DNA from 2 places in the Alkaliphilus metalliredigens QYMF genome. Region 2 is predicted to be linked to the other one. Evidence: riboswitches for the same ligand, from Rfam matches in the RefSeq annotation. Region 2 holds a riboswitch; the other holds the start of a gene.

Region 1 (4,427 bases), 1.9 Mb from region 2:
AGCTGGTTGAATATAGCGGAGTTAGAGTTAAGTGTATTCACAAGGCAGTGTCTTAACAAGAGAATTCCAGATATAGAAACATTGCAAACCAAAGCATATCTATGGGAGCAGAACCGTAATGAATCTCAAAAAGGAGTTAATTGGCATTTTACTACAAAAGATGCTCGTATAAAACTTCAGCATGCGTATCCACAGATTGTCATGTGACTAAGCACTAGCCACTTTTTTACTTCTTGTAAATTTATAGGAGATGCTTAACAAAAATGGTTTCGTCGCCCTCGGTGCTTTGCATAAATCCCATCTTGTGTAAATATGAAGTATGTTTTTCACTAGCCACATGACTGATGAGACGAGTATAGCCTAAGTCTAAAAAGTAATTTGCATGTTCCTCATAAAGATACTTTCCAATCTTTAGATCTCGATATTCGGGGATTGCAAAGTCAAGTTCAACTAATAGCGTGTTTTCATCATATCTGGATCCAATAAAAATACCTGCGGGAACAAGATCCCTTAAAACATAAAATCCGATCATATCATGGGTAAATTGCATAGAATGATTAGGGAAGTAGCTTAAAATGTCTGTTTCATAAAAATCCAAAAAGTATTTGAAATAAGGACTATTATTATCAATAGCGAGTACTTTAAAGAATTCTGTGGTGCTGCCAGGCGCGTAGAGTTTAGTCAAATAATAGATATTGATAATGATAATGGCAATATTCGCAATAGCTACGGGAATTGCACCAATTAAGAAACCATATATGGCAAAAATAAGGGCGCCTACTAAGTTGATCAACCTCAATTTGACAATGGAAGTCATGAGTAAAGAAATAAGTATTAAGGTTGAGGCTATATATCCAATCCATTCAACCCAGTTAATTGTATTCATTTGTTTTCCTCCGTTTTATAATCATTTTTTGTCCATTTTATATATTACCCTTTTATGACTCATTTAGCAATGATAACAATTGATTGATGAAAAAAGTAGAGCAGATAAGGAACATAAAATGAGGGTTCTAACAATACATAAGAAAAGGAGTTTGATAAAGATAAATAGAAATCTAATATAAAGGAGTGGTTGAATTGTTTTCTAAGCTATTGGCATATGGCAAAAAAAGTGGGACGGTAGTCAAATCAAACCCGATCATTTTCATGACTATTTTTATGGAACTGATCTTAACTGGATTGATCACCACGGGATTCATATTGTTTATATCACCTAGAAATATAGTGCAATATGGTGGGAGTGCATCTCAAGCTGGATTCCCCTTCATAATGCTAGCATTGATGATGGTGAGTTATTTTTTGATAGCAATCGCTATTCAAGCAGGTAAGCTCAATATGATTTGTAGAGGGGTACGATCTCAAGAGGTTACGTTTAATCACTTTGGAGAGGGCGTTAGGGCTTTTTTTGTACGAATTCTTGGGGGAGCATTTTTGTTAATCCTTCTAGGGGGTCTGCTGGGAATAATCATCGTGCCCATAGTGCTTGTCATGGGTATTCTTGGTTTAATTATCTTGACTATTGGAATAATTGTGGTTGCAACACTATTAATATTTTGGGAGACAATTTTGGTTTATGATGAACTTCCTAGTGCATGGGATGCGATTACAGGAAGCTTTAAGTTTGTAAAAAAACACTTTTGGATGGTATTATTGCTCCAGATACTCTTTACTATTTCAAATAGTATTATCGATAAATTAGGAGCCACACCATCCATTGAGCCATTAGGAATATTAAGAGATGAAGGCATTGTTTTTTTTAGTAGTCTAGGAAATGTAGCAGGAGCATCAATGATCAGTCAAGTCATTCTATTGACAGTTATCGCTATGTTATTTAAACTATTCATTGAAACTTTTTACTTTGTCTTCTATCACAATAAAGGAATGTCCATAGGGTATCAAGAAAATGATGAAAGTGAAAGTCAAAGTGAAGGTGAATGATAACATCTTAATCAATATCTTTACAAGAGATGATAAGTCAACTATACTTAAATAAGCAAGAATGAAAAGTAAATAGTGTTTAGCTAGGGGAGCCATTACGGCTGAGAAGGAATGATTCATAATACCTGACCCTTTGAACCTGACGTAGTTAGTACTACCGTAGGGAAGCTGATAGAGTTGATGAAATTAATTACGGTGAAATGTATAATTGAACCTATGAAGACATCTGAATCTATAAGAAGCTTCCCTAAAGTACAGGGGAGCTTCTTTTTTTTACAAAAATAGAGGAGGGAGATGTAAAGATGATTGTCAATGGGAAAAAAACGTCACTACCGAATGGAACAACGATTACAAAATTACTACAGGAGTTGAAGTTAGATTCAGATCATGTGGTAGTGGAAGTTAACATGAACATTATTCCAAAGGGACAATACGAACAACTGATGCTAGATGAAAGAGATCAAGTTGAGATTGTGGGATTTATCGGAGGGGGTTAATATGAAACTGATTGTGAATGAAGATGAAATGGATGTAAAAAAAGGAACAACAGCATTCGAAGTGAGAAACAAAGTCAAAAAAGATGCTGATGTTGTTGTTTATAATGGCTTTATCATCAAGGAAGATGTTTTATTACAAGAAGGAGATCTGATTACATTGATTCAAAGGGGAGAAATCCCCATCATCGAAGAACTAGAAGTATTATTGACCTCCAGACATACCCCAGGAGTTCATAAAAAAATAAAGAAGGCATCTATAGGCATTGCAGGCTTAGGGGGATTGGGTTCAAACATTGCTGTTTCCTTAGCTCGCATGGGAATTGGAAAGCTTTTATTGGTGGATTTTGATGTGGTGGAACCGAGTAATCTCAATAGGCAGCAATATTTCATACGACATATTGGAATGTTGAAAACCGAAGCACTTCAGCAGTTAATCCATGAAATCAATCCATTTGTTGAGGTAGAGGTGATCAATATATATTTAGATCAAACCAATATTGAAGACTGCTTTAAAAATATGGATGTTATTGTTGAAGCCTTCGATAATCCAACATCTAAGTCAACACTTGTCAATACAGTATTGGAAAAAATGAAAGAGAAGCCCATGGTGGCAGCTTCAGGAATGGCAGGATACTTTTCCAATAACTCGATTAAGACCAAGCGCATCACGAAGAAATTTTATTTAATTGGCGATGGGGTATCGGCAGCAAAGCCTGGGTGTGGGTTGATGGCTCCAAGAGTAGCTATCGCCGCAAATCACCAAGCTAACACAGTTGTTAGAATTTTATTAGGTGAAGAAGAAGTTTAAAAGGAGGAGAGGAAATGGAAGGATTCAATATTGGAGGTAAATCACTCAAGAGTCGACTTCTAGTTGGAACAGGAAAGTTTGCTAGCTATGACTTGATGAAGCAAGCCATTGAAGGCTGTGGTACACAAGTTGTCACAATGGCCCTGAGACGAGTGAATCTAGATCATAAAGAAGACAATATCCTTGAGTACATTCCTAAGGATACGATTTTACTACCTAATACATCCGGTGCAAGAAATGCAGAAGAAGCCATTCGAATTGCAAGACTTTCTAGAGCAATGGGATGTGGTGATTGGGTTAAAATTGAAGTAATATCAGATCAGAAGTATTTACTGCCTGATAATGAGGAAACGGTTAAGGCCACAGAAGTACTAGCAAAGGAAGGGTTTATTGTGCTACCTTATATGAATCCAGACTTAATGATCGCTAAAAGGTTAGAGTCTGTAGGAGCAGCAGCGGTTATGCCCTTAGGATCACCTATTGGAACGAATAAAGGGTTGCAAACCAAGGAAATGATCCGGATTTTAATTGAAGAAATTAAAGTTCCCATCATCGTGGACGCAGGAATTGGGAAGCCCTCCCAAGCTGCTGAAGCTATGGAAATGGGAGCTGAAGCAGTACTGGTCAATACGGCAATTGCAACAGCTCAAAATCCAGTGAAGATGGCTAAGGCCTTCGAACTGGCAGTAAGGGCAGGTCGATTAGCCTTTAATGGGGTAACTGCGCCACAAGCTAAAGTGGCTCGGGCATCTTCCCCCTTGACAGGATTTTTACATGAAGGGGAAGCATAATGAGTTTTTATGATACTTACCTAGAATATGAGAACTTCGATACCGAGGGATTTTTAAAGGAAGTAAAGGAACCTGATGTTTTAGGAATTATTAAGAAAAATAAACTAAATCATCATGATTTTTTAGCTCTACTCTCTCCAGCGGCAGCTAATTGCTTAGAGGAAATGGCTCAAAGAGCGCAGGAACTTTCACTACAGCATTTTGGGAAGACGGTTTTACTTTATACACCTCTTTATCTTTCCAATTATTGTGTAAATCGCTGTGCCTATTGTAGCTATAACATTGATCACGACATTAAAAGAAAGAAGCTTACCTATGATGAAATTGAAAAGGAAGCTCAAATCATTGCTGAAACGGGATTGAAGCATATTCTACTATTAACGGGAGAAT
Region 2 (4,427 bases):
AACGATCTGGACCAAATTCTTTTTGCAAGTCTACAGTTGCTCTAAAAACACCTCCTTCAAGGCCTACATCTTCTCCAAATACAATCACCCGTTTATCTCTTTTCATTTCTTGCTTTAGGGTTTGGTTTACTGCCTGTAAAAGATTAATTACTGCCATTATGCTTCACCTCTTTCCATTAGATAGGCTTTATATTCTGCTAATTGCTCTGTCAGCTGAGGTGTCATCTCTTTATAGTGATATTTAAAAATATCTTCTAATACTGTATCGCCACTGGCTTCTACATATTTAAAAGCCTCTTCTGCTATTTTTCCAGCTTTTTCAATTATTTTCTCATTTTCTTCTTCTGTTAATATTCCTTGACTCATTAAATATTTTTTCATCCGATCTATGGGATCTTTTTTCTTCCATTTTTCGACTTCTTCATCGGATCGGTATCTCTTAGGATCATCGCTTGTGGTATGGGCTCCTATTCGATAAGTAAAGGCTTCGATTAACGTTGGCCCTTCACCTCTACGGGCACGATCAAAAGCCTCCTTAACAGCGGCATACATGGCAAAAATATCATTTCCATCTACTAATATTCCGGGCATCCCATAGGCAAGGGCTTTTTGTGCAATGGTTTCAGAACTCGTTTGAATTCCCCTTGGAACAGAGATTGCAAATTGGTTGTTTTGACATAAAAATACCACTGGCACTTGGTATACCCCCGCCCAGTTCATGGCCTCATGAAAATCACCTTGAGAGGTTGCCCCATCTCCAAAATACGTGATGGTGACTTCATCCTTTCCTTGTAGCTTGGAAGCCCATGCAATTCCAGCTGCATGGTTTAAGTGACTAGCGATTGGTACGGATACAGGTAAGATTTTCAGGTCCTCTGGCATATAACTGCCAAATTCGTTTCCATACCAGTAGAGATAAATCATTTCCAACTTAGCTCCCCTTGTGAGCCATGCTCCCAATTCTCTAAAGGCGGGAACCATCCAGTCTTCTTTCTTTAAAGGGAAGGCACTCCCAACCTGTGCGGCCTCTTGGCCTATATTTGGTGCATAGGTAAGCATTCTACCTTGTCTCTGATACATTAATGCTTTTAAGTCCGCCTCTCGTGTTTGAATCATAAGTTGATACATTTCCATCATTTGTTCTTTAGATATATCAGGCATGTACTCTGGCTTAATAATGTTCCCCTCTTCATCCATCACTTGAAACATTGTTTTATCTAGTGGGTGATATCCTTCAAAAATCAAGTAAACCCCTCCTTGTCTTCTTTAATTGAAAATCATTCTCTATTACTTATATATCCTTTACACTTTTTTTCTAACAAAAATATTTGATTGGAGATTATCTTTTTTTGTGTTAACACTTCTCTTTATATTTACTTAATATTTACCTATCTACGACTATTTGTTAAACAAACAACTTCTTTACTAGTTTACCCACTTATGCTATGATCAACTTAAATCATTATGTTTAACAATCACTAGGGGAGCTGGAGAGGCCAGCTGAGAAAAAGACCTACCTGTCTTTGACCCTTATTCTGAACCTGATCTGGGTTATACCAGCGTAGGGAAGTGATCGTCGCCACTTAACATCAACAAGGCACAAATCCTTCCTGTGGATTTGTGCTTTTTTTGTTTTACCAGCATCATCAGAGATACATACTATTTTAGAAAACAGAGCTTATTACACAGAAGGGAGATTAACAGATGAATATTAAAAAATTAACCCTCTCAGGGCTATTGATTGCCGTGGGAACCATTAGTGGACATCTAATCTATATTCCCATAGGGGTCTCTAGAATTTTTCCTGTACAGCACACCATTAATGTGATAGCCGGTGTGATTTTAGGACCCCTTTATGCAGTTGGGACTGTCTTTGGTATTTCACTCCTTAGGAACATCCTAGGTACAGGTTCTCTTTTAGCCTTTCCCGGAAGTTTGTTCGGTGCCTTATTAGCAGCACTTTGCTTCCGATACACAGGTAAGTACACCATTGCTACCCTTGGCGAAATAATTGGTACTGGATTCATTGGGGGTCTTGTTGCCTATCCCATTGCAAAATTTTTATTGGGTAGTGAGGTCGCACTGTTTTTCTTTGTTCCTCCCTTCCTTCTTAGTACTTTGTTTGGAGGAACCATCGGCTACATTATTTTAAAACTGGTTGCAAAGCATATCGATCTATAGAGGAGAAGGTGAGTTTAATGAAGAAAGTGTTGACAATTGCAGGCTCTGACAGTAGTGGTGGAGCCGGTATTCAAGCAGATTTAAAGACGATGTCCGCCCATGGGGTTTTCGGCATGAGCGTGATCACTGCAGTAACTGCCCAAAATACACAGGGGGTTTTCGGTATTCAAGATATTTCTCCCCAGATGATCGCAAAACAAATCCAGGCAATTTATGAGGACATCGAGGTAGATGCAGTTAAAATTGGAATGGTTTCTCAGGTAGACACAATTCAAGCCATTGCGCAACAATTACTAAAATATCAAGCCAAAAATATTGTCTTAGATCCTGTTATGGTTTCAAAGAGTGGGTTTCATTTGTTAAACCCAGAAGCAAAGAATTCACTAATTAACCAACTGATTCCTCTGGTTACAGTCATCACACCTAATTTGCCCGAGGCAGAGGTAATCACAGGGCTCACCATTGAAAGCGAAAAAGATATGGAGGAGGCTGCTAAAGCAATTTTCATAATGGGTCCTCAATATGTGTTGATCAAAGGGGGCCATCTAGAAAGCGATCCCGTTGATCTATTGTACGATGGAAAAGCGATTCAAAGATTTTCAACAAAGCGTATTGCTACAAAAAATACCCATGGCACTGGATGCACCTTATCCTCAGCCATTGCCTCTAATTTAGCTCTAGGTTTCCCCATTACTGAGGCTGTTAAACTTGCCAAGGAATACATTACAGTGGCCATTGAGAACGCCCTATCTATCGGTAAAGGAGTTGGACCCACTCATCATTTCTATTCGCTCTATCAACGGGCTGGATTAGAGTAACCAGGAAGGAATGGAGGATATAGAATGCTGGAACTAGAGGAATCTTCAAAAATCATTGAAAAAATTAAATACAATAAGCCATTAATTCATCACATAACGAACTATGTATCCGTCAACGACTGTGCTAATATTGTTCTGGCCCTTGGAGGCTCTCCTATAATGGCAGATGATCCAAAGGAAGTTGTTGAGGTGGTTTCAAAGGCCTCTGCCTTGGTGATTAACATAGGCACATTAAATGATAAACGTGTCCAATCAATGCTTTTAGCTGGAAGAAAGGCTAACGAACTAGGGATTCCGGTTATATTAGATCCCGTGGGCGTGGGCGCCTCTACCTTTCGCAAGGATACCGTCAACCAATTGTTGAAGAACATTGATTTTACAGTGATTCGAGGGAATGCATCCGAAATGCAAGTCCTGATGAATATGAATTATTCTGTAGCAGGAGTTGACAGCATGGACTTTGGAGGTAATACTCCAAAAATGATACGTACTTTAGCTCAAAAATATAAAACAACAGTGGCAATTACAGGAGCTACTGATTCCATATGTGATGGTACCACCCTGATTTCTGTTTCTAATGGGCATAGCCTATTGTCCCAAGTAACAGGCACTGGCTGCATGACCACTTCTCTCATCGCTACTTGTTTGGCGGTAACAGATCAAGCTTTACTGGCAGCTTTAGCTGGTGTCCTCATAATGGACCTAGCTGGAGAAGGCGCTTATGCATCCTTAAAAGCCCATGAATCCATTGGTACTTTTAAAGTTCGAATTTTTGATCACATACATCAACTCACTGAACAAACAATTTTGGAAGGGGGGAGCTTAGATGTCTCCTATCGTTAAAACAGATTATTCTCTTTATTTGGTGACGGATCGTTCTTTGCTTAATGGAAAAGATCTGATGGAAAGCATAGAGGCTGCAATAAAAGGTGGCGTTTCTATTGTTCAATTACGGGAAAAGCAAGCCACCAGTGCTGTTTTTTATGAAACTGCCCTGGCCCTAAAAAAACTAACAGATCAATATCAGATTCCTCTGATCATTAATGACCGTCTGGACATTGCATTAGCCGTAGATGCCGCTGGGCTTCATATAGGACCTGATGATCTACCTATCAAAAAAGCCAGAGAATTACTAGGTCCCCATAAAACACTGGGTTATTCAGCTGCAACCCTTGCTGAAGCATTAGAGGCAGAAAGTCTAGGAGCTAATTACCTAGGGGTAGGGGCCCTTTTCCCTACAAAAACAAAAAAAGACACTGAATCAGTCTCTTTACAATTGCTCCAAAAAATTAAATCTTCGGTTTCTATTCCTATTGTTGGTATCGGAGGAATCAGCCAAGGTAATGCATCACAGGTGATTCAATCAGGTGCAGATGGCATTGCTGTTGTTTCGGCAATTTTGTCAAAGCAATACCCTGAAATAGCCGC

Evidence for each region. Region 2 has a riboswitch for thiamine pyrophosphate ahead of thiW (energy coupling factor transporter S component ThiW). Riboswitches for the same ligand answer to the same signal wherever they lie in the genome.
Region 1: linked by a shared signal. The riboswitch ahead of thiS (sulfur carrier protein ThiS) and the one ahead of thiW (energy coupling factor transporter S component ThiW) in region 2 are both predicted to bind thiamine pyrophosphate.

The regions. Positions count from the first base shown of each region.
Region 1 is NC_009633.1:4,344,601-4,349,027, reverse strand. Features, by position in the region: gene AMET_RS27445 (hypothetical protein) at 1-10, shown strand, start outside; gene AMET_RS27440 (hypothetical protein) at 7-207, shown strand; gene AMET_RS20810 (YgjV family protein) at 242-886, opposite strand; gene AMET_RS20805 (hypothetical protein) at 1,081-1,941, shown strand; TPP riboswitch at 2,017-2,124, shown strand; gene thiS (sulfur carrier protein ThiS) at 2,244-2,438, shown strand; gene thiF (sulfur carrier protein ThiS adenylyltransferase ThiF) at 2,440-3,246, shown strand; gene AMET_RS20790 (thiazole synthase) at 3,261-4,037, shown strand; gene thiH (2-iminoacetate synthase ThiH) at 4,037-4,427, shown strand, end outside.
Region 2 is NC_009633.1:1,293,319-1,297,745, reverse strand. Features, by position in the region: gene AMET_RS06175 (alpha-ketoacid dehydrogenase subunit beta) at 1-157, opposite strand, end outside; gene pdhA (pyruvate dehydrogenase (acetyl-transferring) E1 component subunit alpha) at 157-1,245, opposite strand; TPP riboswitch at 1,471-1,585, shown strand; gene thiW (energy coupling factor transporter S component ThiW) at 1,705-2,181, shown strand; gene thiD (bifunctional hydroxymethylpyrimidine kinase/phosphomethylpyrimidine kinase) at 2,199-2,999, shown strand; gene thiM (hydroxyethylthiazole kinase) at 3,024-3,842, shown strand; gene thiE (thiamine phosphate synthase) at 3,826-4,427, shown strand, end outside.